DNA from 4 places in the Streptomyces sp. NPDC015139 genome. Region 3 is predicted to be linked to each of the others. Evidence: riboswitches for the same ligand, from Rfam matches in the RefSeq annotation. Region 3 holds a riboswitch; each other region holds the start of a gene.
What was found. A riboswitch is a leader RNA that binds a small molecule or an ion and turns the genes downstream of it on or off. The one in region 3 is predicted to bind cyclic di-AMP.
Positions count from the first base shown of each region.

Region 1: linked by a shared signal. The riboswitch ahead of ACF08B_RS04515 (transglycosylase family protein) and the one ahead of ACF08B_RS37120 (transglycosylase SLT domain-containing protein) in region 3 are both predicted to bind cyclic di-AMP.
Region 2: linked by a shared signal. The riboswitch ahead of ACF08B_RS08675 (M23 family metallopeptidase) and the one ahead of ACF08B_RS37120 (transglycosylase SLT domain-containing protein) in region 3 are both predicted to bind cyclic di-AMP.
Region 4: linked by a shared signal. The riboswitch ahead of ACF08B_RS01270 (peptidoglycan DD-metalloendopeptidase family protein) and the one ahead of ACF08B_RS37120 (transglycosylase SLT domain-containing protein) in region 3 are both predicted to bind cyclic di-AMP.

Region 1 is NZ_JBIBUW010000002.1:4,422-11,891, reverse strand. It holds gene ACF08B_RS04540 (glycoside hydrolase domain-containing protein) at 1-370, shown strand, start outside; gene ACF08B_RS04535 (SurA N-terminal domain-containing protein) at 515-1,165, shown strand; gene ACF08B_RS04530 (nucleoside triphosphate pyrophosphohydrolase) at 1,312-2,346, shown strand; gene ACF08B_RS04525 (cytochrome P450) at 2,439-3,761, shown strand; gene ACF08B_RS04520 (transglycosylase family protein) at 3,919-4,986, shown strand; cyclic di-AMP (ydaO/yuaA leader) riboswitch at 5,170-5,342, shown strand; gene ACF08B_RS04515 (transglycosylase family protein) at 5,347-6,036, shown strand; gene eno (phosphopyruvate hydratase) at 6,401-7,470, shown strand, end outside.
Region 2 is NZ_JBIBUW010000002.1:898,695-906,164, forward strand. It holds gene ACF08B_RS08650 (TetR/AcrR family transcriptional regulator) at 1-150, opposite strand, end outside; gene ribA (GTP cyclohydrolase II) at 247-894, opposite strand; gene ACF08B_RS08660 (MarR family winged helix-turn-helix transcriptional regulator) at 976-1,536, opposite strand; gene ACF08B_RS08665 (dihydrofolate reductase family protein) at 1,614-2,747, shown strand; tRNA gene ACF08B_RS08670 (tRNA-Met) at 2,838-2,911, shown strand; cyclic di-AMP (ydaO/yuaA leader) riboswitch at 3,245-3,413, shown strand; gene ACF08B_RS08675 (M23 family metallopeptidase) at 3,421-4,467, shown strand; gene ACF08B_RS08680 (aldo/keto reductase) at 4,535-5,479, shown strand; gene ACF08B_RS08685 (PrsW family intramembrane metalloprotease) at 5,533-6,846, opposite strand; gene trmB (tRNA (guanosine(46)-N7)-methyltransferase TrmB) at 6,957-7,470, opposite strand, start outside.
Region 3 is NZ_JBIBUW010000023.1:96,034-103,503, reverse strand. It holds gene ACF08B_RS37135 (ABC transporter ATP-binding protein) at 1-202, opposite strand, end outside; gene ACF08B_RS37130 (outer membrane lipoprotein carrier protein LolA) at 238-1,500, opposite strand; gene ACF08B_RS37125 (polyprenyl synthetase family protein) at 1,793-2,803, opposite strand; cyclic di-AMP (ydaO/yuaA leader) riboswitch at 3,533-3,715, shown strand; gene ACF08B_RS37120 (transglycosylase SLT domain-containing protein) at 3,721-4,209, shown strand; gene ACF08B_RS37115 (HAD family hydrolase) at 4,399-5,211, opposite strand; partial or broken gene ACF08B_RS37110 (NAD(P)/FAD-dependent oxidoreductase) at 5,323-5,798, opposite strand; gene fahA (fumarylacetoacetase) at 6,069-7,286, shown strand.
Region 4 is NZ_JBIBUW010000001.1:277,974-285,443, reverse strand. It holds gene helR (RNA polymerase recycling motor ATPase HelR) at 1-47, shown strand, start outside; gene ACF08B_RS01280 (TetR/AcrR family transcriptional regulator) at 165-779, shown strand; gene ACF08B_RS01275 (SGNH/GDSL hydrolase family protein) at 892-1,677, opposite strand; gene ACF08B_RS01270 (peptidoglycan DD-metalloendopeptidase family protein) at 1,888-2,832, opposite strand; cyclic di-AMP (ydaO/yuaA leader) riboswitch at 2,837-3,033, opposite strand; gene ACF08B_RS01265 (alpha-galactosidase) at 3,304-5,382, opposite strand; gene ACF08B_RS01260 (tyrosine-protein phosphatase) at 5,554-6,351, shown strand; gene ACF08B_RS01255 (DUF6126 family protein) at 6,394-6,516, opposite strand; gene ACF08B_RS01250 (helix-turn-helix domain-containing protein) at 6,513-7,136, opposite strand; gene ACF08B_RS01245 (aspartate aminotransferase family protein) at 7,237-7,470, opposite strand, start outside.

The sequences.
Region 1 (7,470 bases), on a different contig from region 3:
GATCTACCTCGACATGGAGGCGTACGACACCACGAACACGTCGTGCAACGACGCCGTGCTGACGTACGTGCGCGCCTTCGGCAAGGGCCTGCGCGCCAAGACGTACCGGTTCGGCTACTACGGCTTCAGCAGTTCCAGCGCCAAGGCGATCGCCACCGCCAAGGACAGGACGGACCTGCCGGGCAACCTCTGGTACGCGCTGTGGGACAAGAAGAACACGACGACCACCGACTGGCCGTGGGGCGCCGCCCAGTTCACCGGTCACAGCCGCGGCCACCAGTACATGGTCAACAGCAAGGAGTCGCACGGCGGGGTCACGCTCACCGTCGACCGTGACGCCTGGGACGCCCCGGTGGCCATCACCGGCTGACCGGGACGTCTTCCGCGGGGCGCGGCGGTGCCCGAAGCGCGCGCGAATCGTTGGTCGAATGGGTTGGCCACAGCCCGCCCACTGCCTACCATCGATCACCGCAAGACTTTGTGCACCGTCGCACAATCTCCTCAGGAGGTCTCCTTGCACCGCCGCCGTCGCACCGCGCTCGTCCTCACCGCCGCGATCGCCGCCGCGGCCCCCCTGCTCACCGCGTGCGGCAACGGCGCGCACCCGGGGGCGGCGGCCGTCGTCGGAGGGCAGCGGATCACCGTCTCCCAGCTGGAGAACCGGGTCAACGAGGTGCGCAGCGCGCAGCGCGCCGCGGTTCCGGACGACGCCCAGTACGAGCAGGTGGTCGCCTCCACCAGCAGCCTCACCCGGGACACCCTGCACAACATGGTGCTCGACCGGGTGCTGCACCGCGCCGCGCAGGACGAGGGCATCTCGGTCACCCGCAAGGAGATCCAGCGGATGCGCGCCGGCCTGGAGCAGCAGGCGGGCGGCGCCAAGGGGCTGGAGTCGGCGTGGCTGCAGAAGTACGGCATCGCCCCCGCGCGCCTCGACGACAACCTGCGTCTCCAGCTGGAGGCGCAGAAGCTCGCCTCCCGGCTCGGCACCGACACCACCCAGCCGGCCTTCTGGAAGGCCCTGTCCAAGGCGTCCGAGGAACTGCACGTGGACCTCAACCCGCGCTACGGCTCCTGGGACGTGCAGAAGAGCAGCCGCGTGGACGCCAAGACGCCGTGGGTGCGGGAGGTCTCCACGGCGGGCGGCCAGCCGCTGACCGCCTGACGCGCCCCTCGCCCCGCCGGAACGGCACGGTGGCGCGGTACGACGGCACGGTACGACGACAGGCCTTCGGTCGTACGATCGCATGATCCCCTCGGCCCTGTGGACAACGGAATCCGTCCCGGGCCGCGGTGGGTTACGTTCGGATCGTGAACGCATCCCGCCCCGAACCCTCCGCCCCCGGCCCCACGGGCCACGAGCCCGCCCACGGCCGCATCGTCCTGCTCACCACGAGCCACCGCGTCGCCCCCGGCCTGCTGTCCTGGCCCGCCTGGCAGGCCCTGCGCAGCGCCGACCTCGTGCTGTGCGCGGACGGCGCGCACCCGCAGCTGCCGTATCTGCGGGAGGCCGGGACGGCGGTGCGGGAGGCGTCGCCCACCGCCGAGGAGCTGGTCGACGCCTGCGCCGGCGGGCGGACGGTGGTCGTCGTGGCCACCGGCGAGGGCGAGCCCGCGCTCACCGACGGTCTGGCCCGGCTGGCCGGTTCCGGGCGCGTCTCCATGCCGGAGCTGGAGCTGCTCCCCGCCTCCTACGACCTGCCCGGCGCCCGCCTCCTGGACCTGGTGCAGGTCATGGACCGCATCCGTGTCGAGTGCCCCTGGTCCTCCCGGCAGACCCACCTGGGCCTGGCCAAGTACGGCATCGAGGAGGCGTACGAACTGGTCGAGGCGATCGAGGCCGGCGACCGCGAGGAGCTGCGCGAGGAACTGGGCGACGTGCTGCTCCAGGTGGTCTTCCACTCCCGCATCGCCGAGGAGGACCCGGAGGCGCCCTTCTCCGTCGACGACGTGGCCGCCGGCATCGTCACCAAACTCATCCACCGTCACCCGCACGTCTTCGGCGAGGAGAAGGCCGAGACGCCGGAGGACGTCAAGGAGCACTGGCTGCGCACCAAGGCCGAGGAGAAACAGCGCACCTCGGTCACCGAGGGCGTCCCCCTCGGCCAGCCCGGCCTCGCCCTCGCCGCCAAGCTCGCCTCCCGCGCCCGCACGGCGGACCTGGACGTCCCGCTGCCGCAGGGGGAGGGCGTCGGCTACGAGCTGCTCGCGCTGGCGGTCCGCGCCGAGGCGTCCGGCGTCGACCCGGAAGCGGCGCTGCGCGCGGCGGCACGGGTCTACCGGGACGCGATACGCGCGGCGGAGGGCACGGGCGGGGCGGACGGCCCGGCGCCGCAGGAGGAGTAGCGGGGCCGGGGCGGCCCGAGGGTACGGAACCCGGCGGCGCGGGGCACGACACCGCGGGCGGGACGGCGGGCCCGTCCGGATACCGTCGAGGGGTGACCGACCAGCCCCGCCCCTCGACCGCCCCCGCTTCCGCGCCCGAGCTCTTCACCTGGGAGTTCGCCACCGACCCGTATCCCGCCTACGCCTGGCTGCGCGAGCACGCGCCGGTGCACCGCACCCGCTTGCCCAGCGGTGTCGAGGCCTGGCTGGTCACCCGCTACGCCGACGCCAAGCAGGCCCTGGCCGACCAGCGGCTGAGCAAGAACCCGGCGCATCACGACGAGCCCGCGCACGCCAAGGGGAAGACCGGCATCCCCGGTGAGCGCAAGGCCGAGCTGATGACGCACCTGCTGAACATCGACCCGCCCGACCACACCCGGCTGCGCCGGCTCGTCAGCAAGGCGTTCACCCCGCGCCGGGTCGCCGAGTTCGCGCACCGCGTGCAGGAGCTCACCGACCATCTCATCGACCGGTTCGCCGAGCGTGGCTCCGCCGACCTCATCCACGAGTTCGCCTTCCCGCTGCCCATCTACGCCATCTGCGACCTCCTCGGCGTCCCGCGCGAGGACCAGGACGACTTCCGGGACTGGGCCGGGATGATGATCCGGCACGGCGGCGGACCGCGGGGCGGGGTCGCGCGGTCGGTGAAGAAGATGCGCGGCTACCTGGCCGAGCTGATCCACAAGAAGCGGGCGGCCCTGCCCGCCGAGCCGGACCCCGGCGAGGACCTCATCTCGGGCCTCATCCGCGCCTCCGACCACGGGGAGCACCTCACCGAGAACGAGGCCGCCGCCATGGCCTTCATCCTCCTGTTCGCCGGCTTCGAGACCACGGTCAACCTCATCGGCAACGGCACCTACGCCCTGCTCACCCACCCCGAACAGCGCCGGCGGCTGCAGGAGTCCCTGGCGAGGGGGGAGCGGGACCTCCTGGAGACCGGGGTGGAGGAACTGCTGCGCTTCGACGGGCCGGTGGAGCTGGCCACCTGGCGGTTCGCCACCGAGCCGCTCACCGTCGGCGGGCAGGACATCGCGCCGGGCGACCCGGTGCTGGTCGTGCTGGCGGCGGCCGACCGGGACCCCGCGCGGTTCGCCGACCCGGACGTGCTGGACCTCGCCCGCCGCGACAACCAGCACCTCGGCTACGGCCACGGCATCCATTACTGCCTCGGCGCGCCGCTCGCCCGCCTGGAGGGCCAGACCGCGCTCGCCACTCTCCTCACCCGCCTGCCCGACCTCCGGCTCGCCGCCGACCCGGCCGAACTGCGCTGGCGCGGCGGACTCATCATGCGCGGCCTGCGCACCCTGCCCGTGGAGTTCGCTCCGGCCACCCCGGCCACCGGGGGAACCGGCGAGGGACCGGCCCGGAGTTCGTAGAACCGTCAACACGACAGGCGTTCAACTCTGTGATCTTCACGTGATCTGCGCGGCATGAACTTGTGACAAGTGATCGTCTGCCGATACGTTCCTCCCTCAGCGTGGCGACGAGCACCATCCGCCGCGTCGGTCCTGCTGTCGCACGAAAGGCTTCCGCATGCTCTCCGGGAACGGCCGCCATCGTCGCCCCCGTCAGGCTCCAGCTCTCCTCGTCGCGGCCGGAGTGACCGGCTCCGCCATCGCCATCCCGCTGCTCGGCGCGGCGAGCGCCAACGCGGCCGACGGCACCACGTGGGACAAGGTGGCCGAGTGCGAGAGCGGCGGTTCATGGAGCGCCGACACCGGCAACGGCTACTACGGCGGACTCCAGATATCGCAGGAGGACTGGGACAAGTACGGCGGCGGGCAGTACGCCTACAGCGCCGACGAGGCCAGCCGCTCGCAGCAGATCTCCGTCGCCGAGAAGATCCTGGCCGACCGGGGCACCACCCCGTGGGCCACCTGCGCCCTGCTCTCCGGGCTGACCCAGAACTCCGGCTCCCTGGACGTGGACACGGGCGTCGACGAGTCCGGGAACGCGCAGGATTCGGGCGACTCGTCCGGATCGGGTGACACCTCCCCGTCGTCCGGTCTGCCGGATTCGTCGAAGTCCGACGACTCCTCCGCCTCCGACTCCACCGGCTCCTCCGGCTCCAAGGCCGACTCGGACTCCTCCGGTGACGCGCACGGGAAGTCCACCTCCCACCCGGACAAGGGCGGCAAGGGGCACGGCACCGAGGGCGACTCGACCGGTACCAACGCCCCCAAGTCGGACAAGTCCACCTCCCCTGACACCGGTGACGCCGGAAGCTCGCAGGAGGGCGGCGGCTCGCCCACGGCCGTTCCGGATGCCGGCAACTCGGACAATTCCCAGCAGAACGCCGGATCCTGGAGCCTGGTCGACACCGGCGCGCTCAGCAGTGGCGGACGTCACCGCGGCGAGAGCGCGGACGAAAACGTGACAAACGGTCAGGACTCCACCTCGACCGGCCGTCACGCCTCCCGTGGGGAGGACGACTACACCGTGCGTCAGGGCGACTCGCTCGCCTCCATCGCCGAGTCCCTTGCGGTCGAGGGCGGGTGGCGCGCCCTCTATGCCGACAACAAGAAGGAGATCGGGTCCGACCCGAACCGCATCACTGCCGGTCAGACCCTGGAAATCGGTACCGAAACGGACGCCGGATAGCGGGAGTTGGCGCCCCACTTGCGGCGCTAATGTCCGGTTTGGTGAAAGTGTGGGATGAGTCTCAGAAGCCCTGATCGTCTTTGAAATTCCGCGGATCGCGTGTCTACGGTCAAGGCCGCTCGTCACCACGAGCCCCGGCAGTCGCAACGCCGAATCCTGCCAGCGGTTGCCCGGGAACAGTCGTCGCGTCATGCGCCGTAGGCAGGAGCGGGGGACCCAAGGTAAGTGCCGTTGCCGGCAGTTGAGCCGGCACCGGCTTGGGGTGAAGCCGCACTCCGCGCAAGCGGGAGTGCGGCCGGGCAACTCAACCGGCCCGAACCCGACAGCTCACCTCGCAGGCGTCGGTGAGGGGATCGATCCATGCTGTTCTCCAGCAAGGGCAAGCACCGTCGTCCGTCCAAGGCCGTCCGCGCCGTCGCGCTCGCCGGTGTCACCGGTGCCGCCGTCGCCGCTCCGCTGATGGCGGCCGGCAACGCCTCCGCCGCCACCGCCTCCCAGTGGGACGCGGTCGCCCAGTGCGAGTCCGGCGGCAACTGGTCCATCAACACCGGAAACGGCTACTACGGCGGTCTGCAGTTCTCCGCCTCCACCTGGGCCGCGTACGGCGGCACCGCCTACGCCCCGCAGGCCAACCAGGCCGGCAAGGCGCAGCAGATAGCCGTCGCCGAGAAGGTCCTCGCCGCCCAGGGCAAGGGCGCCTGGCCGGTCTGCGGCACGGGTCTGTCGAGCACCCCCTACAACGGCTCGACCGGCTCCACCTCGACGACCGGCTCCTCGTCGAAGACGACCACCACCACCCGCTCCACCGACACGCAGGCCGCCTCCCGGTCCGCCGAGCGTCCGGCCGCGAGCAAGACCGTCACCACCCCGACCGGCAAGAAGGTCAAGAAGGGCGACGGCGAGTACAAGGTCGTCAAGGGCGACACCCTCAGCACCATCGCCACGAAGCACCACGTCCAGGGCGGCTGGAAGAAGCTCTTCGAGCTGAACAAGGACATCGTCGAGGACGCCGACATGATCTTCCCCGGTCAGCAGCTGCACCTGAAGTGACACCCGGCTCCCGGCCGGACCACAGCGCCCTCACATCCCCGGTGCGCACCCTGGAGGTGCCCACCCCGAAGACCCCGTGAGGGTCACCCCCGTCCCCACGGGCTCCCCGCCCCGGCGCGTCTTTCCCCCGTACGCGCCGGGGCGGGGTTTTTCGTCTCCCGGTCCGCTTCCGGCCCTTTCCCTGTTCTTCATCGCTCCCCCCTTTGTTCCGACGGTGAACAATGGGTACCGTCTGCGTGTCCCGCCCTGTCCACGGGGCGGTCGGTCGGTGGCCGACGGCCCGTGGACGGATAGGCTCTAGGCGCAAGGCCCGGAGCCGTGAGGCACCCAGCCCCGCACTTCCAGCGTCACATCCAAGAAGGAGATGCTCGTGCCGTCCATCGACGTCGTCGTAGCCCGGGAAATCCTGGACTCCCGAGGCAACCCCACGGTCGAGGTCGAGGTCGGCCTCGACGACGGCAGCACGGGTCGTGCCGCCGTCCCGTCCGGCGCCTCCACGGGTGCCTTCGAGGCCATCGAGCTGCGCGACGGTGACCCGAACCGCTACCAGGGCAAGGGTGTCGAGAAGGCCGTCCTCGCCGTCATCGAGCAGATCGGCCCGGAGCTGGTCGGCTACGACGCCACCGAGCAGCGCCTGATCGACCAGGCCATGTTCGACCTGGACGCCACCGACAACAAGGGCTCGCTCGGCGCCAACGCCATCCTCGGCGTCTCCCTGGCCGTCGCGCACGCCGCCTCCGAGGCCTCGGACCTCCCCCTCTTCCGCTACCTGGGCGGCCCGAACGCGCACCTGCTGCCGGTGCCGATGATGAACATCCTGAACGGCGGCTCGCACGCCGACTCCAACGTGGACATCCAGGAGTTCATGATCGCCCCGATCGGCGCGGAGTCCTTCTCCGAGGCGCTGCGCTGGGGCACCGAGGTCTACCACACGCTGAAGAAGGTCCTGAAGAGCAAGGGCCTGTCCACCGGCCTCGGCGACGAGGGCGGCTTCGCCCCGAACCTGGACTCCAACCGCGCCGCCCTGGACCTCATCCTCGAAGCGATCAAGGAAGCCGGTTACGTCGCCGGCGAGCAGATCGCCCTCGCGCTCGACGTGGCCGCCTCCGAGTTCTACAAGGACGGCAAGTACCTCTTCGAGGGCAAGGAGCGCTCCGCCGCCGAGATGACGGAGTACTACGAGGAGCTCGTCGCGGCCTACCCCCTCGTCTCCATCGAGGACCCGCTGTTCGAGGACGACTGGTCCGGCTGGAAGGTCATCACCGACCGTCTCGGCGACAAGGTCCAGCTGGTCGGCGACGACCTGTTCGTCACCAACCCCGAGCGCCTCGCCCGCGGCATCGAGGACGGCGCGGCCAACGCCCTGCTGGTCAAGGTGAACCAGATCGGCTCGCTCACCGAGACCCTGGACGCCGTCGAGCTGGCCCAGCGCAA
Region 2 (7,470 bases), on a different contig from region 3:
GCTGGAGAAGTAGTTGGACGCCGTACCGACGGGCACGGCGGCCGCGGCGTCCACCGCCCGGAAGGTCAGCCCCCGGGCGCCGTCCCGGGCCAGCACCTCGATCGCGGCGTCGACGAGCGCGGCGCGCCGCTGGTCGTTCCGTCTCACCATGGCTCACGACTCCCTGTGCGGTACACGCCTACACCACTGCGGGCAGAGTACTGCACCTGAAGTTGTCCATGGCTCCTGGCGCCCGTCCGGCTCGGCTCATCCCGCCGGGCTCAGCTCGTTCCGCTCCTGCAGCTCGGCCAGGGGCAGCGTGTGCTGGGTCTGCAGGACCTTGGCGCGGAGGTAACGGACGTTGTGGGCGGTGGTGAAGACACCGGTCGGCACCCGGTCCCGGACGACGGCGCCGAGGGCGCGCAACTGCCCGGCCTTGTCGGGGTTGTTGGACAACAGGTCCAGTTCCCCGATGCCGAGAGCGGCGAGCATCTGCGCGGCGGCCGTGTAGTCGCGGGCGTCCTCCGGGAGGCCGAGGGCGGCGTTCGCCTCGTAGGTGTCGAGGCCCTGGTCCTGGAGGGCGTAGGCGTCGAGCTTGTTGTACAGGCCGATGCCGCGCCCCTCCTGACGGAGGTAGAGCAGTACACCGCCGCGCTCCGCGATGCGCTCGACGGCCTCGCGCAGCTGGGGGCCGCAGTCGCAGCGGGACGAACCGAAGACGTCGCCGGTCAGGCACTCGGAGTGCAGGCGCACCAGCGGGACCGGGCCGGGGTCGCCGAGGACGACGGCGACGTGCTCCTGGCCGTCGGCGAGCCCGTGGAAGGTGACGAGCTCCGCGTCGGTGCTGTAGCCGTCGGGGAAGCGCAGCGGCACCCGGACGCGGGCGCGCGGGGTGGCGGCGGGGGTGTCGGGCATGCGAGCCTCCGATTCGTCCCGTCTGCTTCAGATTTGAAGCAGACGCTCGGCCGGGACCCTATCGCATGTTTCAAAGTTAAATCAACGATGTTCGCGGGAGCGTCCCGCCGGCGGTTCCGGCTGGGGCCCCGAGCAGGACGAGGACCGTCGCCGCCACGGCACGTCCTCGGTGGTCGGCCGCTCGTCGTCCGCCCCCTGGAGCCCGCGCGCGATCCCCGTGCAGATCTCCTCCAGCTGCCCCACCTGCTCCGGCGTGAGCCGGTCGAAGAGGGTGGCGCGCACCGTGTCGACGTGCCCGGGTGCCGTACGCTCCAGCACGGCCGTCCCCGCGTCGGTCAGCACCGCGAGACTGCTGCGCTTGTCCCAGCGGCAGTCCTCCCGGCGCACCAGTCCGTCCCGCTCCAGCCGGGTCACCACGTACGTCAGCCTGCTGCGGGTGATCTTCAGCGTCTCGGCGAGGTCGGTCATGCGCAGCCGCCGCTCGGGCGCCTCGGAGAGGTTGGCCAGCACCGAGTAGAACAGGTGGGGCATGCCGCCCTCCTGCTGGAGCTGACGGTCGATCGCGTCCTCCAGGAGGCGGGAGGCGGCCATGTAGGCGCGCCAGGCGCGCTGCTCCTCGGGGGTGAGCCAGCGGGTCGTCATGCTGCCAGTGTAAGTTTGTTTCAAAGTTGAACCAAGATCCGGTGAGGTGCGCCGGGTCACCGTGAGGGAGTGCGCCGATGCCCCTGCCGTACGTGCTGCTGTCCGCCGCCGTCTCCCTCGACGGCTACCTGGACGACACCGGCCCCGAGCGGCTGCTGCTCTCCAGCCCGGCCGACTTCGACCGGGTCGACGCGGTACGGGCCTCCGTCGACGCCATCCTGATCGGCGCCGGCACCATCCGCGCCGACAACCCGCGGCTGCTGGTCAACTCCGCCGATCGGCGCGCCGCCCGGGTGGCGTCCGGCCGGCCCGCGTACCCCCTGAAGGTGACCGTCACCGCCACCGGCGAACTCGACCCCGACGCCCACTTCTGGCACACCGGCGGCGAGAAGCTGGTCTGCACGACCGACAAGGGCGCGGAGGTGGCCTCCCGCCTCCTCGGGGACACCGCGGACGTCGTCGCGCTCGGCGCCGACCTCGACTGGCGGGCCCTGCTGGAGCACCTGCACGACGTGCGCGGGGTCGAACGCCTCATGGTCGAGGGCGGCGGCCGGGTGCACACCCAGCTGCTGACGCAGGGTCTCGCCGACGAACTCCAGCTGGTCCTCGCCCCGCTCCTGGTCGGCGACCCGGCGGCCCCGCGGCTGTTCGGCCCCGGGGAGTACCAGGGCGGGCGGCTGCGCCTGGTCGAGACCCGCCGGATCGAGGACGTCGTCCTCATGCGGTACGAGCCCACCGCCCCCGGCACCGGCCCGGTCCCCACCGCCGCCGACCGCCGCTGGCTGCGCACCGCCTGTGAGCTCGCCGCCCAGTGCCCGCCCTCGGAGACCGCGTTCAGCGTCGGCGCGGTCGTGGTCGGCGCCGACGGCACCGAGCTCGCCCGCGGCCACTCCCGGGAGGGCGGCGACCCCGTGGTCCACGCGGAGGAGGCCGCCCTGGCCAAGGTCGACCCGGCCGACCCGGGACTGCCCGGCGCCACCGTCTACAGCAGCCTGGAACCCTGCGCCCGCCGCGCCTCCCGGCCCGCCCCCTGTGCCGAACTGATCCTGCGGTCCGGGGCGCGCCGGGTGGTCACCGCCTGGCGGGAGCCGGACACCTTCGTGGCCGCGGCCGACGGCACGGGCGTCCTGCGCGACGGCGGAGCCGAGGTCGTCGTGCTCCCCGAGTTCGAGGCCCTCGCCAAGGCCCCGAACTCCCACCTGACGGCCTGACCGGCCCTGCCCCGCGGCGCGCCGGAAAGGGGCCCCGGGAAACCGATTGGCTCCTGGTCCCGTGCATGACGTATGCTGAAGACACAACGACGCGGGGTGGAGCAGCTCGGTAGCTCGCTGGGCTCATAACCCAGAGGTCGCAGGTTCAAATCCTGTCCCCGCTACTGAAGGCTCAGGGCCGGGATCCAGTTCATGGATCCCGGCCCTGAGTGTTTCCCGGCCCCGGCCGACCACCTCGGGCCCCGGTGACGGGCGGACCTCGCGGCACTTCACCGACAGTGACCGGTCGAGCGCCGAGCGCATGACATCTGAGTCACCATCAAAACTTCTGTGACTCCTGAATCGCGGCCAACTCGCCCGGTTTGCAGGGATGGCAGCGGTTAAGTCCGCGGCGGAAAACGTTAATGATCAAGCCGTACGGCTTGGAAAGTGCCCCGCGGGTCTATTAACGTTCGATAACGCAGCGCGGTCGTCCCAGCCGTCACCCGCGACGGCTCCGTGCGCACGCGCCGAATCCCGTAAGGGAACCGGGGAACCACCACCCTGGGGTGAATCACGCGGCTACTGATGTGAACTCCTCGAGTCCACGCCAGGTATACGCGCGTAGGAGACCTTCCTGCTCCGAACCCGTCAGCTAACCCGGTAGGCGGAGGAAGGAAAGGAGCGCGCCCGCGTGGCGTCCAACCGGCCTGCCCCAGAAGCCCCGTTCATACCGGCTCAGCGTGAGAGCGAGACCTTCGGTTACGCCTCCTACCGTGCCGAGGAGGGCCCCTGGGAGGAGTGGAACCCCACCGAGGAGTCCCTCACCCCGGTCCGCGGGCGGCACCGCGTGGCCAAGCAGCGCGGCGGGTTCGCCCGCAGCTCCACCGTCCTCGGCGTCGGCGTGATCGCGGCGGTCGGCGCGGGCGGGATGGCCAGCGCCAACACCGGCAAGCCGCCGGTCTCCATCTCCCTGCCGGACCTGCCGAGCGTCGGTTCCCTCTTCGACGACGGTTCCGCCAAGACCTCCGAGGCCACCGGACTCAGCGACGTCGGGGTGACCTCCGCCGGCAGCGAGCAGGACACCGATGCGGGCGAGGCCCTGCGCAGCCGGATCATGGCCCAGGCCGAGCAGCAGAAGGGCCAGGCCGAGAGCAAGGCCACCGCCGCCAGGCTCGCCACCGCCGAGAAGCTGACCGCCGACGCGGCGGCGAAGGCGGAGAAGGAAGCCGCCGCGAAGGCCGCCGCCGCGAAGGAGAAGGCCGAGGCCGCGGCCGCCAGGGCGGAGGCCGAGGCCAAGAAGGCGGCGGAGGAGAAGCGGCTGGCCGAGCTGGCCAAGCAGTACACGCTGCCGACGTCCTCGTACACGATCACCTCGACGTTCGGCCAGGCCGGCTCGATGTGGTCCTCCGGCTACCACACCGGCCTCGACTTCGCGGCCCCCACGGGCACCCTCATCAAGGCCATCCACAGCGGCACGATCACGCAGGCGGGCTGGGCCGGCTCCTACGGCTACCGCACGGTCCTCACCCTGGACGACGGCACCGAGCTGTGGTTCTGCCACCAGTCCTCGATCAGCGTCTCCGTCGGCCAGAAGGTCTCCACCGGCGAGCTCATCGGCCGGGTCGGCGCGACCGGCAACGTCACCGGCCCGCACCTCCACCTGGAGGTCCACCCGGGCGGCGACGCCACGGGGATCGACCCCATGGCCTGGCTGCGGGGCAAGGGCCTCACCCCCTGACACCCGTTCGCGGGAACTCGGCGCCGACGGCGGAAGAGATCATTCGCCGTCGGCGTTGACTTGGAGCATGACTTCTCTGCGCACACTCGGTTCCTCCGACCTCGAGGTCTTCCCCCTCTCCCTCGGCGGCAACGTCTTCGGCTGGACCGCCGACGAGCAGACCTCCTTCGCCGTGCTCGACGCCTACGCCGCCGCGGGCGGCAACTTCGTCGACACCGCCGACAGCTACAGCGCCTGGGTGGAGGGCAACGCCGGCGGCGAGTCCGAGACGATCATCGGCAAGTGGGTCAAGGCCCGCGGCAACCGCGACGACGTCGTCATCGCCACCAAGGTCAGCCAGCACCCCGAGTACCAGGGCCTGTCCGCGGCGACCATCAAGGCCGCCGCCGACGCCTCCCTGCGCCGCCTCGGCACCGACCGCATCGACCTCTACTACACGCACTTCGACAAGCCCGAGGTGCCGGTCGAGGAGATCATCGGCGCGCTGGACGAGCTGGTGAGGGCGGGCAAGGTCCGGCACATCGCCGCGTCCAACATCAGCCCCGAGCGGCTGCGGGCCTCCCTGGACTTCTCCGACCGCGAGGGCCTGGCCCGCTACGTCGCCCTCCAGCCGCACTACAACCTGGTCTCCCGCGACACCTACGAGGGCCCGCTGCAGGACCTGGCCGCCCGCGAGGGCCTGGCCGCGGTGCCCTACTACTCCCTCGCCGCGGGCTTCCTCACCGGCAAGTACCGCCCGGGTACGACCGTCGACAGCCCGCGCGCCGGCACGGGCGCGAAGTACGCCCGGTCCGAGCGCGGCGGGCGGGTCCTGGCGGCCCTGGACGAGATCGCCGCCGCCCACGGGGCCCCGGTCGCCACGGTCGCCCTGGCCTGGCTCGCCGCCCAGCCGACGATCACGGCCCCCATCGCCTCGGCCCGCACGGTCGACCAGCTCCCGGCCCTCCTGGGCGTCGCCGACCTGACCCTGACGGACGACGACCTGAAGAAACTGACGGACGCGTCGGCCTGACACCGCCCCGACCGGCCGGCCCCGCTGGACCGGGCTGCCGGCCGGGGGGGGGCTCAGGTGCGGTACGGGTTGTACGCCGAGTAGGGGCCCGCCGGGTGGCCGGCGTACCAGTGGGGTGCCGGGGCGCCGTACGGCGGGCGGGCCGCCGGCGCCAGCGTCCGCGCCGCGTATTCCAGGGCCGGCCGTGCCATCTCCCGGCGCCGCCACAGCTCGGTCAGCAACTCCCGCTCGCGTACGACGAAGTCGGCCCGGGCCCGCCCCTGCCGTCCGCGGTGCCGCAGGAACGCGAGCGAGGTCGCGTACGCCTCGTACCGGGCCACCGTCCGTGCCGCGGGCCGACCCCCGAAGTGGTGCCGGGCGTAGTCGCGGGCCATCCGCCGCGCCCGCATCGACCCCAGCGCGTACGGCTCGGCCGGTCCCAGCCACCCGGCCAGCACGTACGCCGGGAGCTCCTCCCGCACGGTCCGCAGCTCCCGCTGCCGCGTCCAGATCACGAGCCAGGTCAGCAGGGCGAAGGCGGGCACCATGAAGCCGCCGTAGACGGCGAAGAACCCGAGCGGGCCGAAGGTGGAGGACCCGTTCCAGAACGCGTGCATGCTCATCGCGAGCAGCAGCCCGCACACCGGCAGCAGCACCCGCCTGAGGTGCTGCCGCTCCCCGGACAGCGCGGCGATGCCGAAGCCGATGCCGGTGAACACGGTGAACAGGGGGTGCGCGAACGGGGACATCACGATGCGCACGAAGAAGGTGGCGGCGGTGACGGACGCGACACCGCGGCCGCCGGTCAGCTGGTCCGTCCCGAAGGCCGTGCCCAGGTAGAGGATGTTCTCGGTGAACGCGAACCCGGTGGCGGTGATCCCGGCTATCACCACGCCGTCCACCAGCCCGGTGAAGTCCCGTCTGCGGAAGAGGAAGACCAGCAGCACGGCGGCGGCCTTGGCGGACTCCTCCACGATCGGCGCTATCACCGTGGCCCCGAGCGTGTCGGCGCCGGCCGGATCCGCGGTGGACGTCGCTATCCACTTGGTCGCGAAGCTGTTGGCGACGATGGCTATCAGCGCCGCCGCGCACGCCCCCCAGGCGAAGGCGAAGACCAGGTTCCGCCAGGGACCCGGCTCCACCCGGTCCAGCCACCGGAAGGCGGCCGTCAGCCAGGGCACCGGCAGCACGGCCAGCCCGAGGCCCACCAGGAACCCCTCCGTGCCGGTCTGCCGCCGCACGAGCGCGAGGATCACCAGCCCGGACAGCGCCAGCAGCGTGATCAGCGCCCCGTACCGCACCCATCCGCGCTGCCACCAGTGCGGGTGGCGGAGCTCCCCGTTAACGGGGCCCGCGGGGGGAGTGGGGTACGGAGGACTGGTGGCCACGGCATCGACCCTAACGGTCACGGAACGACGGACTGGAGCGGATTACCGGACCGGAGGCCGCACCGGCCGCCCCGGCCGTCGGCCCCGCCCCGAGCTGTCGTCGACGGCGACTATCGATCCTGGTGCGGTACGCGCCGGAAGAGCAGATCGTTCACGACATGTCCCTTGTCCAGTCCCTGTCCCTCGAAACGGGTCAGCGGCCGGAACTCGGGACGTGGCGAGTAACCGCCCTCCGCCTGCGTGTTCTCGAAGTCGGGGTGCGCACTGAGCACCTCGAGCATCTGTTCCGCGTACGGCTCCCAGTCGGTCGCGCAGTGCACGATCGCGCCGGGCCTGAGCCGGGTCGCCGCGAGCGCCAGGAACTCGGGCTGGATGAGCCGCCGCTTGTGGTGCCGCTTCTTGGGCCAGGGGTCCGGGAAGTAGACGCGCAGCCCGTCCAGCGAGTCGGGCCGGAGCATCTCCCGCAGCAGGATGATGGCGTCGCCGTTGCCCACCCGGACGTTGGTCAGCCCGTTGTGGTCGGCGAGGTTGAGCAGGTTGCCCTGCCCCGGGGTGTGCACGTCGACGGCGAGGATGTTGGTGTCCGGGTCGGCGGCGGCCATCTGCGCGGTGGCCTCGCCCATC
Region 3 (7,470 bases):
CGGAGCCGTTCGGGCCGAGGAAGCCGAAGACGCTGCCCGCCGGGACGGTCAGGTCGAGACCGTCCACGGCGAGCTGTCCGCCGCGGTAGCGCTTGGTGAGTCCGCGCGTGGCTATGACGCCCTCGGGCGCCTGCGCCGGGTCGTGCTCCCGCGCGTCCTCCGGGTCGTGCCCCTCCCGCTGCGTGGCGGACGGTGCGTCCATCGGCTCCCCCCTCGAATCCTCGTGCCCGGGAAGGATTACTTCCCCGTGTCCGCCGCCTTCACCAGGGCCTCCTTGGTCACGGCGCCGGCGTAGACCTTGCCGTCGTCGGTGATCAGGGCGTTGACCAGGCGGGTGGAGAACACCGTGCCCTTGCCGAACTTGCCGGAGACCTGCTCGCCGAGCGAGCCCAGGAAGCCGCCCAGGTCACCGCCCTGGGAGCCGGTGGGCAGGCCGCCGCCGGCGCCGGTGTCGAAGGTGGCGACGGACGTCCAGCCCTTGCCGATGACGGTGGCTCCGTCCAGGCCCTTGCCGAAGTCCTCCCCGCCCTTGCCGAAGTCCTCCCCGCCCTTGCCGAAGTCCTCCCCGCCCTTGCCGAAGTCGTCGCCGCCCTTGTGGGCGTGCTCCCGCCCCTTGGGGCCGTCCTCGTCCTCGGTGACCTTCGCACCCCTGGGCGGGGTGAAGTCGAAGGTCGAGGCCGCCGGCTCGGCGAAGGAGACCTGGGTGAAGCCCGCGTCGAGAACGGCGGCCCCGCCGCTCCTCGGCGTCAGCGTGAACTTCAGCGGCGTACCCGTCTTCGCGTCCACCGCGATGCTGATGGCGCCGACCGTGCTGCCGGACTGCTTGGGCTTGATCAGCAGCTTGTAGGCGTCGCGGCCGGCGACCCGCATGGTGCCGTCGACGGTGACGGACGTGGTGTCGTCCACCGACTTCAGCGCCTCGCCGGCGAAGTCCTCGGGCGTGGCGGGCGGCTTCGCCCGGTGGTCCTCGCCGGAGTCGGCCGCGGTGGAGTGGTAGACCTCGTTGCTCTTGCTGTCGTAGCCCCAGACGTCCTTGCCGTCGTGGATGAGGCTGTACTCGGCGCCCCGCTCCAGCAGGGAGAGCTTCTGCCGGTCCGGGCCGTCTGCCGCCACACGCAGGGTGTGGCTGCCGCTGACCAGCTCGGTGAGCTTGGACTGCGGGTCGGCGGAGGAGCCGTCGCCGGAGCCCGGGGCCGCCCCCGAGGCGAGGCTGTTCTCCAGGCCGCCGAGGTCCGGCAGGCCCAGATCGGTGTTGATCTTCACGGTGCCGGACAGCTGCTGGGTGTCCGACTTGGCGATCTTCTCGATGAGCTGCTGTGCGCTGATCCTGGGCAGGTCGGGGTCACCGGAGTCGGCGAGTGCCGGGACCAGCCCGATCGTGGCCGCCGCCACCCCCACCACCGCGACCGGTACGGCGTACCGGGCGGCCTTGCGCCGGCCGGAACGCGCGTCCTCGTCCCGCGCCGCGCCCGCTGCGTCGTCGGATTCGTACGGTGCCATGTGTGCGTTACCTCCGTCGTCGGCGGCGGCTGTCCTCACGCTGGTCCACCTGAGCCGCCATTCTCACCCGAATCGGTGAGGAGTGGTGATTTCCGTGGTGTCCATCTGACCAAATCGGCCGTGAGGAAGCGTCAGACTGCGGCAGCAACTCGGTGTACGCCTGCGGTATGACACGCGGGGGCGGCGTCTCCCCCTACCCGTAGGGGTCGGCACCGCTCCCCCAGGGGAGAGACCGTCCGGGGCGCCGTTCCGCGGGCGCCGTTCCGTGGGCGCCGTTCCGTGGGCGGCCGGACTAGCCGGCGCGGTGCACCACCGCGTCGCACAGCTCGATCAGCGCCGCCTTGGCGTCGCACTCCCGCAGCGGCGCCAGCGCCGCCCGGGCCTCCTTCGCGTAGCGGATCGTGTCCTGGCGGGCCTGCTCCAGCGCGGGGTGGGCGCGCAGCGCCGCCAGCGCCTCGGCGTGCCGGGCGTCGTCGCTGAGGTCGGAGTCCAGCAGCTCGCACAGCGCGATGTCCTCGGCCAGCCCGAGCCGGGCGGCCCGCTCGCGAAGCCGGAGCACGGGCAGCGTGGCGATGCCCTCGCGCAGGTCGGTGCCCGGGGTCTTGCCGGACTCGTGGGAGTCGGAGGCGATGTCCAGGACGTCGTCCGCGAGCTGGAAGGCGACCCCGAGCCGCTCGCCGTACTGGGTGAGCACGTCGACGACCGTCTCGTCGGCGCCGGACATCATCGCGCCGAACCGGCAGGAGACCGCGACCAGCGAGCCCGTCTTGCCGCCGAGTACGTCCAGGTAGTGATCGACCGGGTCGCGGCCGTCCGTGGGACCGGCGGTCTCCAGGATCTGGCCCGTGACCAGCCGCTCGAACGCGAGGGCCTGCACCCGGACCGCCTCGGGACCGAGGTCGGCGAGGATCTGGGAGGCCCGGGCGAACAGGAAGTCGCCGGTCAGGACCGCGACGGAGTTGCCCCAGCGGGTGTTGGCGCTGTCCACACCGCGGCGCACGGCCGCCTCGTCCATCACGTCGTCGTGGTACAGCGTGGCGAGGTGGGTCAGCTCCACGACCACGGCCGAGGGCACGATGCCCGGCGCGTAGCGGTCGCCGAACTGGGACGCGAGCATCACGAGCAGCGGACGGAACCGCTTCCCACCGGCCCGTACGAGGTGCTGCGCGGCCTCCGTGATGAACGGGACCTCGCTCTTGGTGGCCTCGAGCAAGCCTTCCTCGACAGCCGTCAATCCTGCCTGGACATCGGCTTCCAGAGCCTGGTCCCGCACGCTCAGCCCGAACGGCCCGACGACGGTCACGAGGGGTCTCCTGTCTGCTGGTGTCTGCTGGCGCTTACACGGTTTGTCGATAGGTCGCTGCCATCACTCAAGTCAGCGTATCCGGTCCTCTTTCGATCACCGATAGCGCCCACCGGTCCAGCCTGGGCGGTATCGGATCATGACCGGTATGATTGTGATCGTTTGGTAAGAATGGACATTTATCGACTTAACAGGAATCCGCACACTTTGTCGCGAATCACGGCGTGAGCGGAGTAATGCCGACGCCACCCCGTGGACACCTCGGGAGCACACCGGGAGCGGCGACCCACTCGGGCGCAACGGATACAACGGGCACATCGGGCGCGCAACAGCACCCGACACCCACCCGGACACCCCCTTCTCTCGTCGCCGCACTTCACCTCTTCGCGCGCCGCGGCCACCACCACAACGACCGGCGCCTCGTCGCGGGTTCCGCCGCAATGCCACCTCGGCCGCAAATCACCTGAATCCCTCATGTCTGATTTGCATTATTTTGCTATTTCGTGAGTTGGCTCACTCGGGCGGGAGAATCACCCACACCCACCGGTACCCCCTTCTCCCCATGCCCTACTGGCGAGTTGAGAGTTGGCAACCGCAAAGGATCAAGCGTCTCAAAAGCCACAGACCAAGGTCAAATAGGGTGTTGTGCGAATCGGGTACTTGTTCCCGACATGTGCTCTCGCATACGTTCCGGGCCGTCGGGCGGACGCCTAATCCTGCCGCCGCCCGCGTAACCCATCGACGAACTCATTTCGTACGGCAGGAGCGGGGGACCCAGGTAAGTCATCGCCGTACCGGTCGGCACACGTCGCACCGGAACGGCTAGGGGTGAAGCCGTGCCTCCCCAGGGCACGGCCGGGCACCTCCCCGCCCGAACCCGACAGCTCACCTCGCAGGCGACGGAGAGGAACTTCCCCATGCCTGCTGCCGCTCAGCCCCGCCGCACCCGGAACAACCGCCTCGTCCGCACCATCGCCGCCCTCGGCACCGGCGCCGCCATCGTCGCCCTGCCGCTCGTCGGCGCCGCGAGCGCCTCCGCGGCCCCCACCACCGCCCCGACGGCCTCCACCACCCCCGCCGGGTACCCGAACAACCTCGACGGCTGGATCCGCGAATCCCTCGCGATCATGGCCGAGAAGAAGATCCCGGGCACGTACAACGGCATCCACCGCAACATCATGCGGGAGTCCTCCGGCAACCCCAACGCCATCAACCTCTGGGACTCGAACGCCGTCAAGGGCACCCCGTCCAAGGGTCTGCTCCAGGTCATCGACCCGACCTTCGCCACCTACCACGTGGTCGGCACCTCCTTCGACCCCTACGACCCGGTCGCGAACATCACCGCCGCCTGCAACTACGCGGCCGCGCGGTACGGCTCGATCGACAACGTCTTCGGCGCGTACTGACGGACGGGTCCGGCCCGTACCGGCGGACGCACCGGGCACGTTCCGGCGGACGTGCCCGGCGCGCACCGGCGGCGGACCGGAACCCGCCCGGCATCCCGCACCCGACGCCCGGCGGACCGGAGCGCACCGGCACCTGACGGACCGGCGCGCACCGGCCTCCGGGCGAACGGAGCAGTGCCGAACGGCCGGTCACCCGGCCGGGAAGAGTCCTTCGAGGACGACGGCCACGCCGTCGTCCTCGTTCGACTCGGTGACCTCGTCGGCCACCGCCTTGAGTTCGGGGTGCGCGTTGGCCATGGCCACACCCCGCGCGGCCCAGTCGAACATCGGGATGTCATTGGGCATGTCCCCGAAGGCCAGCGCGCGTTCCGGACCCACTCCGAGCCGCTCGGCGGCCAGCGCGAGCCCGGTCGCCTTGGTCACCCCGCGCGGCTGGAGCTCCACGGTGCCCGGCCCGGACATGGTGACGGTCGCCAGCGAACCCACCGCCGCGCGCGCGACAGCCGCCAACTCGTCGTCGCACAGGGTGGCGTGGCGCAGCAGGACCTTGCTGATGGGCTCGCACCACAAATCGTCGCGCCGGCCCACCCGGAGCGCGGGCAGCGTGGGGTGCGGCATCAGATAGCCGGGCTCGATGAGGGTGAGCCCGTCCACGCCGTCCTGGTCGACGGCCGCGAACACCTGGCCCACCTCCGCCTCGATCTTGCCGAGCGCGGTCTCCGCCAGCTCCCGGTCCAGCCGGACCGACCACAGCAGGCGGTCCGCCGCGGCGTCGTAGACCTGAGCACCCTGTCCGCACACCGCGAGCCCCGTGCAGCCGAGGTTCGCCAGCAGCGGCCGTACCCGCGGAGCCGGCCGGCCCGTCACCACCAGATGCCGGGCACCCGCTCGCGCCACCCGCGCGAGCGCGGCGAGCGACCGGTCGGAGACGGTGTCGTCGCCGCGCAGCAACGTCCCGTCCAGGTCGGTGGCGATCAGTGCATATGCCGGGGTGGGTGCCATGATCAGAGAATACGGACACCGCGCCCCGCCGACTCACCGCTCTCTCCACGTACTTACGTGCTGTTCGGCCCCAAGTGGCGTACCCCGGACCCTCGATGGCCCAGCCGCACCTCAGCCGTGCCGCGCGGCCAGGTGCTTCGCCAGACGGGGGAGGCGAACTCCGTACCGCACACGAAGCGCATCACCGGCCCGTGCGAGGGCGCCGCCGGACGGCCCCGTGAAGTACTGGCATGGCACCGAGGAGACACAGCCGGGGCCGAGCCTCGACGTGCCGCGGCTCACCGCGAGCCGGCTGCGCGGCCCGTGGCCGAGGAAGACTGTCGCCGCGATGTCGACGCGGTAGCCGGTGGCAGCGACATGGTCTGCGGTGAGCCGCTCGGTACGGCCGCCGAGGGTGCGGACGGTCAGGACCGGGTTGCCGTCGGGGGGCCTCGGCACCCACCAGCCGCTCGATCTCCTGGACCCGCACCCCGCTGTCGAAGCGCTCGCGCAGCCGCGCCGAGCGGGCCGGGCACCCGGCGGACCAGGTGGTGGTGGCGGGCGGGCTCGGGCAGGTAACGGTAGAGGTACGGGTAATTGCTGAGCGCTCATGGTGCGAGCAACGATTCGACCGATCAGCGGCGTCTGTGCCGCCGACTCGCCGCGCGCCGTCCGGAGTGCTGAAGGCTGCACCCCCCGAGGGCTGCGGGAGGTGCAACGCCGGAGTTGCTGGTGGCGAAGCCCGAGAGCTGCGGGCGGCACAGCCCAAGAGCTGCGAGAGGCACTGCCCAAGACACGCATCTCAGCCGTAACGTGTGGCGCGACCACATGGAACGCATCGCCATGCATGGCTCGGATGAGAGTGAGGCAGTACCCCCATGCCCCCCTTCGACGTCCCCGAGGGCGACCCCTTCGGCCCGCACAACCTTCCCTACGGCGTGTTCTCGCCCTCCGGCAGCACGGAACGCAGGGTCGGCGTCCGGCTCGGGGACCACGTGCTCGACGCGGGCGCCGCGGCCGTCGCGCTCGGCTCGCCGCACCACCCGCTGCTGGCGCAGCCCACCCTCGACGCGCTGCTCGCCGCCGGGCGCGCGGCCTGGTCCGACGTGCGGCGCGCCCTGACGGAGTGGGTGACGTCGTCCGCGCACCGGTCGACGATCGAGCCGCTGTTCCACCCCCTGTCGTCGGTGACCCTCCATCTGCCCTTCGAGGTGGCCGACTACGTCGACTTCTACGCCTCGGAGAACCACGCCCGGAACGTCGGCCACATCTTCCGGCCGGACGCCGAGGACTCCCTCACCCCCAACTGGAAGCACCTGCCGATCGGTTACCACGGCCGCTCCGGCACGGTCGTCGTCTCGGGCACCGACGTCATCCGGCCGTCCGGCCAGCGCAAGGGCCCCGGTGACCCCGCTCCCGTCTTCGGCCCGTCGATCCGGCTGGACATCGAGGCGGAGGTCGGCTTCGTCGTGGGCGCGCCCTCCGCACTGGGCCGGCCGGTCGCGCTCGGCGACTTCCGCGAGCACGTCTTCGGGCTGTGCCTGCTGAACGACTGGTCCGCGCGCGACATCCAGGCCTGGGAGTACGTCCCCCTCGGCCCGTTCCTCGGCAAGTCCTTCGCCACCTCGGTGTCGGCCTGGATCACGCCGCTGGAAGCACTGGAGCACGCGCGCGTGGCGCCCCCGGAGCGCACGCACCCGCTGCTGCCCTACCTGGACGACTCGGCCCCGGGGATCGAGCCCGGCGGTTACGACCTGCGGATCTCCGTCGCCATCAACGGCCATGTGGTGTCGGAACCCCCCTTCTCGACCATGTACTGGACCGCCGCGCAGCAGCTCGCCCACATGACGGTGAACGGCGCCTCGCTGCGCACCGGCGACCTGTACGGCTCCGGCACGGTCAGCGGACCCGAGGAGGCCCAGCGGGGTTCGCTGCTGGAGCTGACCTGGAACGGCCGCGACCCGCTGGAGCTCCCGGACGGCAAGAGGGCCTTCCTGGAGGACGGCGACGTGGTGACGATGTCGGCGTGGGCCCCGGGCCCCGACGGTCGGCGCGTCGCCCTGGGCGAGGTCACCGGGCGCGTCGTGTCGGGCTGAGCGACCGCCTGAACCCGTGCTCGGCCTGTCGGAGAACGCGGGACGTCGCAGGCCCGGGCGCGGGCGCCCGGGCCTGTGGAGGAAGAGGTGCGGCAGGCTGTCCGAGGGCCTGACTCCTGCCGCCCTTCTTCGTCATACTGACGGGGACACGCACCCCATGCGGCGCGCCGCCGCGCGCCGCTCC
Region 4 (7,470 bases), on a different contig from region 3:
TCGTGGTCCTCACGAGCCGCCCCACGGACCAGCCCCTCTCCCGGTGAGTGTCTGCCCGCGCGCGTGCGCGCCCGATGGCCGGAACAGCACCGGCGAGCGGGCTCACCTGGAGCGCGACCGCCTACCGGGCGGGCTCGGAGCGGCTCGCCCGGTAGGGTGACCGCGTGGCGAGAGTGCGGTTGAGCGTGGCCGAGCGGCGGGAGGAACTGCTGCGGGCCGCCATCGAGCAGATCGAGGCGCGGGGCGTGGCGGCGGTCCGGATCGCCGACGTGGCCGCGGCGCTCGGGGTGAGCAACGCGCTGGTGCTGTACCACTTCTCGACCAAGGAGAAGCTGGTCGCCGCCGCGTTCACGTACGCGGCGCAGGACGACCTCGCGCACCTGCGCAAACTGCTGGGACGGCGCACCTCCGCGCTGCGCCGGCTGCGGGCCGCGGTGCGCTGGTACGCGCCGACCGGTCAGGCCAAGGGCTGGCGGCTGTGGATCGAGGGCTGGGCCGTGGCGCTGCGCGAGCCGGCGCTGCGGGACGTCACCCGGGACCTGGACAGGGAGTGGAAGGCCGCGCTCGTCGAGGTCATCGCCGAGGGCGTGGCGGCGGACGAGTTCGTGTGCGCCGATCCGGTCGGTACGGCTCTGCGGCTGACCGCGCTGATGGACGGGCTGGCCGTCCAGCTCACCTCGTACCCGGGCTCGGTGCCGCGGTCCCGGGCGCAGGAGTGGGTCGACGAGGCCCTGGCCCGCGAACTGGGCCTGGACCGGGAGGCGTTGGCGGGGCGCTGACGCGCCGCGCCGTACCTGCGGGGGCGTGGTCGTGCCCCTCGCCGTGGGCCGCACGGGTCGGGGCACGAAGAACCGCTCACCGGCACCGGTCACCCGTACCGGTGGCTCCGGGTCAGGCCACGGAGGCGATCCGGAGCTTGATGTCGTCCGGCGACAGCGGTCCCTTCGCCGTCACGTGGTCGCCGGAGGACTCGCCCCGCAGCCGGCGGCCGATCCACGGCACGAGGTACTCGCGGGCCCAGTGGACGTCGTCCCGGCGGACCTCCAGGGTGCCCCGGGGCGGCAGCGGCGGCCACGGCTGCTCCGGGTCGGCCGGCACCTCGAGACCGAGGGCCTGACCGGCGCGCAGGGCCACGCGCGTGTGCCCCTCGGGCGAGAGGTGGAGCCGGTCGCTGTCCCAGGCCCTGCGGTCCTGTACGGACTTGAGGGACCACAGGTCGAGCACGGGGCAGCCGTACCGGTCGGCGATGGCGCGCACATGCCCGTTGTACGTGGCGATCTTGCCGCGCAGATGCTTGAGCAGCGGGACGCCACGGGTGTCGAACCCGGTCGTCACCATCACCGTGCCCGCGGCCTCGGCCAGCGGGGCCAGGGCGCGCTCGAATCGCTCGGCCACCTCGTCCGGGTCGGTGCCGGGGCGGATGATGTCGTTGCCGCCGGCGCAGAAGGACACGAGGTCCGGGGCCAGTTGGGCGGCCTGGGGAAGCTGGTCCGCCACGATCTGGTCCAGCAGCTTCCCGCGCACGGCCAGGTTGGTGTACTGGAAGTCGCCCTCGGGACGCCGGTCGGCGAGCAGTACCGCGAACCGGTCCGCCCAGCCCACGAACGCCCCGTCGGGACCGGGATCGCCCACGCCCTCGGTGAAGCTGTCCCCCACCGCCACGTACGACCCGATCACTGATCTGTTGTCACTCTTCGAATCGTCTGCCACATCGGACCATGATTCACCTTCGGATGTGACCTACGCGACCGTAGGCCGGGGTTGACGAACGGTGAGATGGGACACTCCTAAAGAATTCGCCAACCGGGAATACCGAAGGCCGGACCCGGGGATCGGGGGTCCGGCCTTCGGTGGCCTGTCCGGCAGGTGGTCGTGGTGCGGACCGTGTCAGCCGACGGGGACGCCGTGCTCGCGGAGGTAGGCGACCGGGTCGATGTCGGAGCCGTAGTCCGGCGTCGTGCGGATCTCGAAGTGCAGGTGCGGGCCGGTCACGTTGCCGGTGGCGCCGGACAGGCCGATCTGCTGTCCCGCCGTCACGGCCTGGCCGGCCGAGACGGAGAGCTGGGAGAGGTGGCCGTACTGGGCGTAGTGGCCGTCGAGGAGCTTGATGACGACCTGGTTGCCGTAGGCGCCGCCCCAGCCCGCCGAGACGACCGTGCCCGCGCCGACGGCCTTGAGGGGGGTGCCGGTCGGTACGACGAAGTCGACGCCGGTGTGGTAGCCGCTGGACCACATGCTGCCGGCCGTGTGGTAGGCGGTGCCGATGGTGGCGCCGGCCACGGGGAGGGTGAAGCCGGTGGCGGCGGTCGTCGTGGGGGCGGACTCCGCCGGCTTGGCCGCCGAGGCCTGCCGCGGGGCGACGGAGGCCTTCGTGGGGGCCGGGGTCTTCGCGGGGGCCGAGGGCTTCGGAGCGGCCGAGGAGTGCTGCGGGGCGGCGGGCTCGGTACGGGTCCGGGCTGCCTGCTCGCCGAGCGTCAGCTTCAGGCCCGGGTGGATCAGCGCGGGGTTGTCGCCGACGACCCGGCGGTTGTCGTCGTAGAGGCGGTGCCAGCCACCGCCGACGTGCTGCCGGTCGGCGATCGTCGCGAGGCAGTCGCCGGCCTTGACGGTGTAGATGTGCGCCGTCGCGTCCGCCTCGGCGGCGGACCTCTGCACCGCGGCGGGAAGGGACTGCGCGGCCTTTCCGGAGACGGGCTGCGCCGCGGGGGCGGCGTGCGCTCCGGTGGCCCCGAGGAGCGGGAGGGCCAGAGCGGCGCCACCCGTTCCGGCGACGGCGATGGAGCGGGAAAAACGCGGGGTCTTGGGACGTCGGTGCTTACCCTTCGCGGGCATGGCGCATTCCTCTCCGACGCCTGCGAGGTCAGCTGCCGGGTTCGGGCTGGAGTCGCCCGGCCGTGCGGTGCGCGGCTTCACCCCTGGCCTGTCGCGAGAACCGGGACAGGCGGTCGTGCCTGGTGGGTCCCCCGCTCCTGCCGAACACGGGTCATATGTGCGGGAACTCCGGGCGGCGGCAGGATTCGGCGTTCCGTCCGGATTGGTGGCGAACGTAAGCGAGCAGGACGGGTGGAAACAAGCGCCCCGTTCCGGCCCTTCCGGATGCGCAAGATCGAAGGCGGGAATGCCCGGTGACCCTCCGTGCATTCCCGTCTTCCGGGCCAGTTCGATTTCCCTTTGCGGCACCGGAATTACGTGAACATGTCGCGCGACGTACGGTCACGAATGTGACGCCCCTCACACGGAGTCCCACCACGTCCGTTTATTTGCTGGCGAGTTGGACTTGAGGTACCAAGACGGGTTAAAGGTTCAGATGCGACGTAGACGGACAATCGCCGCATCCAGGTCACCCTTCAGCCCCGTCCGCAGGCCGTGGTGCAGCAGTACGGCACCTCGGTGCACTTCGCCCGATTCGCGGCATTCGTAGGACGCTGTCGGGTCGAGTCCGCGCAGCCGCACCGCCGGAACCGGCTCGCCGTAGCTCTGCGACCGAAGCCAGGCGAGGACCACCGTCTCGTCCCCGAGGACGTACTGGACGGCACTCAGCCCGTCCGCCGGGGGCCGCAGCCGGTACAGCTCGCCCCGCTGGACGACCGGGCGGATCTCCTTGTAGAGCTCCACCCAGCCCCGGGCCTCGGCCAGCTCCTCCGCGCTCCACGCCGTGAGGTCTCCGCCGACGCCCAGCACGCCCGCCATGGCGCTGACGAAACGGAACCGCAGCGAGCTGACCCGGCCGTTGAGCTGGGTGTTCGGGCTGTCGGTGACCCAGGCGGCCATCACACGCGCGGGGTGGATCTGGCTGAAGCCGTGCTGGATGGCGAGCCGGTCCAGCGGGTCGGTGTTGTCGGAGGTCCACACCTGGTCGGTACGGCTCATCACCCCGAGGTCGATCCGGCCGCCGCCGCCCGAACAGGACTCGAAGGCGACCCCCGGGTGCGCCGCGCGCAGCCGGTCCAGCAGGGCGTACAGCGCGTGGACGTGATCGATCCACAGGCGCTGCGGGTACGGCTCGCCGGGCCAGCCGGCGTCGGTGAAGCAGCGGTTGAAGTCCCACTTCACGTAGTCGATCGGGGTGCTGGTGAGCAGCGCGTCCAGCTGCTGCCAGAGGTGGTCCCGGACGTCCTCGCGGGCCAGGTTGAGGACGAGCTGGTTGCGCAGCTCCGTCCGCCGGCGGCCCCGCTGGTACTGCACCCAGTCGGGGTGGGCCCGGTAAAGGTCGCTGTCCTGGTTGACCATCTCGGGCTCGACCCAGATGCCGAACCGCATGCCGAGGCCGTGCACCTGGTCGGCGAGCGGTTTGAGACCGTGCGGGAAGCGGCCGGGGTTGGGGCTCCAGTCGCCCAGCCCGGCGCGGTCGCCGGTGCGGGCACCGAACCAGCCGTCGTCCACCACGAAGAGTTCGCAGCCGATCTCGGCGGCGCGGCGGGCGAGGGCGGTCTGCTGCTCCTCGGAGATGTCGAAGTGGGTCGCCTCCCAGGAATTGAAGAGCACGGGCCGGTCCCGCTCCGCGTCCGGGACGACGTACGCGCGCTGGTAGGCGTGCCAGGTGCGGCTCGCGGCGCCGAACCCGCCGGCGCTCCACAGACCGGCGAAGACCGGGGTGGTGTACGCACCACCCGGCTCCAGGAGCAGCAGGCCCGAGTCGTCGTATCCTGCGCCGCCGGTGATCTGGACGCGCCCGTCCGGGAGTTGGGCCACGGAGATCCGCCAGGAGCCGGACCACCCGAGCGCGCATCCGTAGACCTCGCCGTGCTCCTCGGTGGCGTCGGTGTCGAGCGCCACCCAGGGCAGGTGCTGGTGGCCGGTGTGCCCGCGGCGACTGCCGATGATCTTCTCGCCGTAGGTGAGCGGAGCGGTGGTGAGCCGGGACTCGGCGGCCCAGCGGCCGTGCAGCTGGGACAGCCGCCAGCCCTCGCGGTCGGGCAGGGTCCAGGTGGCGGCGTCGGCGCGCAGCAGCTCCACGCGCGCCCGGCCACCGTTGGCCACGGTCACCCAGCGCTCGACCACGTCACCGCGCATCCGGTGGTGCAGGGTGATCGCCACACCGTCGTCGTCGAAGAGGAGCCGCAGTTCCTCCCCGTCGCCGGCGGTCCCGTACGACACGAAGCGCCACTCGGTGCCGCGGCGTTCCTCGGTGCGCACGGACAGGGCGGGGCGGACGAAGCGGGGGCCGCCCTCGACCGGGTACTCCTCGCGGCCGTCGAGCGGGGACTCGAAGGGCCAGTAGCCGGGCAGGGGGCTCGCGGCCAGGGCCTCGGCGTCGTCGAGCGCGATCCGCGGCCCCCAGTGGAGGTGCAGCAGCTCGTCGGCCTCGGTGAGGTGCAGGGCATAACTGCTGGTGGGCCCCGACAGGAGCCAGGTACGACCGTCTTCGGCGATATCCACCATCGAGACCTCACAGGTGTCAACAGATCCGCTCAAGCGCGAACATCATCAGACTCCGTAACCCCTGGTGGCAACGCCTGTGGACAACTCATTGCCTGAGGAAAGTGATGTCGTATGGTCGACGGAGCGCCCGTCGACGAGCCGCGCCGGCGGGGCCGACCGCGAGGAGCCCCCGTGACGCAGCAGGTCCCGTCGACCGAGCCGGAGCTGGCCGGTGTGCGCAATTTCCGTGACGTGGGCGGGCTGCCCACCGTGGACGGTCGGCGGGTGCGCCAGGGAGTCCTGTTCCGCAGTGGCCATCTCGCGCACGCGACCGCGGCGGACGCGGCCTTCCTCGCCACCCTCGGTCTGCACACGATCTTCGACTTCCGCAACGCGGCCGACCAGAAGCTGGAGGGCCCCGACGTCGAACTGCCCGGCGTGCGGAACGTGAACCTGCCGTTGAGCGACCCGGCGGACGGCGCCGAGTTCTGGAAGATGGTGCGCGACGGCGATCTCGACCAGCTCCGCGCGATCCTCGACGGCGGCAAGGGCGCCGGCCGGATGATCGCCTCCTACCGGACGATCGTGAAGCGGCGCACCGGCGAGCACTCCCGGGTGCTGCACTCCCTGGCGGAGGACAGCGTGCCCGCGCTGATGCACTGTGCGGCCGGCAAGGACCGCGCGGGCATCTCGATAGCCGTCACGCTGCTGGCCGTGGGTGTGGAGCGCGAGGCGATCGTCGCCGACTACCTGGAGTCCAACGCCAAGCACCGGCGCTACAAGGTCCGCCGCAGCGGCAGCCAGGACAGCGCGTACACGCCCGAGGTGATGGAGCTGCTCAGCCCGCTCTTCGACGCGCGCGCCGAGTACCTGGAGGCGGCGTTCGACAGCATCGAGGAGACCTGGGGCGGCGTGGACGCCTACCTGGAGAAGGGCCTCGGCCTCTCCGCCGCGTCCCGCGACCGCCTGCGCGCGCGCCTGCTGAACTGAGGGACCCGGGGGCCCGGCGCCGGGGACTCCGGGCCCACCGCGTCAGCCCTTGGCGCCGACCGCGAAGAGCAGGTAGAGGAACGCGGCGAGGACATGGCCGAGGGCGATGTAGATGATCAGCCGGATCCAGAGGGAACGGGGGAACTTCTCCTCGAAGTCACTCATAGCAGTTCTCCGGTCAGCGGGCCCAGGCACAGGGTGGCCGTGGGGCTCTGCAGCAAGGTGTGGACGAACAGAAGCTCGACGCCGTCCTGGTCCTCGGCGGCGAGGCGGTGCGGGGTGAGCGAGTCGAAATGCGCGCTGTCCCCGGGCGCGAGCAGATGGGCGGTGTCGCCGAGGCGCAGCCGCAGCCGCCCCTTGAGGACGTACAGCCACTCCTCGCCCGGGTGGACGCGCACGATGTCGCCCTGGGAGCCGTACAGCACCTGCACGCGCAGGGCCTGCATGGCCCGGCCGGGGGCCCCGGCCTGGAGGTAGGTCCAGCCGCCCGCCCGGGTCGGCTCCATGTCGGCGGACCGCACGATCGCGTCCCGGTCGGCGACCCGCTCCCCCAGCAGGTCGGAGACGGTCGTACCGTAGATACGGGCGAGCGCGAGGAGCATCGGCAGCGAGGGCTGGCGGTGCCCGGTCTCCAGGCGGGACAGGTGGGCGGGCGAGAGCCCGGCGGCGCGGGCCGCGGCCTCCAGGGTGAGGCCGGCGCGCCGCCGCAGTGCGCGCAGCTGTGGCGCGACGGCCGGGAGGTCGTCGCCCTGGTCCGCCGGTGAGGCGGCGTCTGAGGCTTCCATGCCTCTATTGACCGTCATTTTTGCCTGTGCGGCAATTTTCTTGCCTCTGAGGCAAACCCCCCGTCCTGCTCCTGTCCTTCTCCTTCTGAGGGGATCGCGCTCAGCGGTTCGCCACCGCCTGCTTGATCAGGGTCTTGCCGAAGTCCCACATCAGCCCGCCGCCGCTGTGCGCGTCGTCCATGACGGCGGTGAAGGCGTCCACGAACCGGTCCACGTCGGCCTCGTCGATGATCAACGGCGGGATGAGCTTGATCACCTCCAGATGGTCGCCGGAGACCTGGGTGAGGATCCGGTGCCGTTGCAGCAGCGGTACGACGACCATCTGCGCGAACAG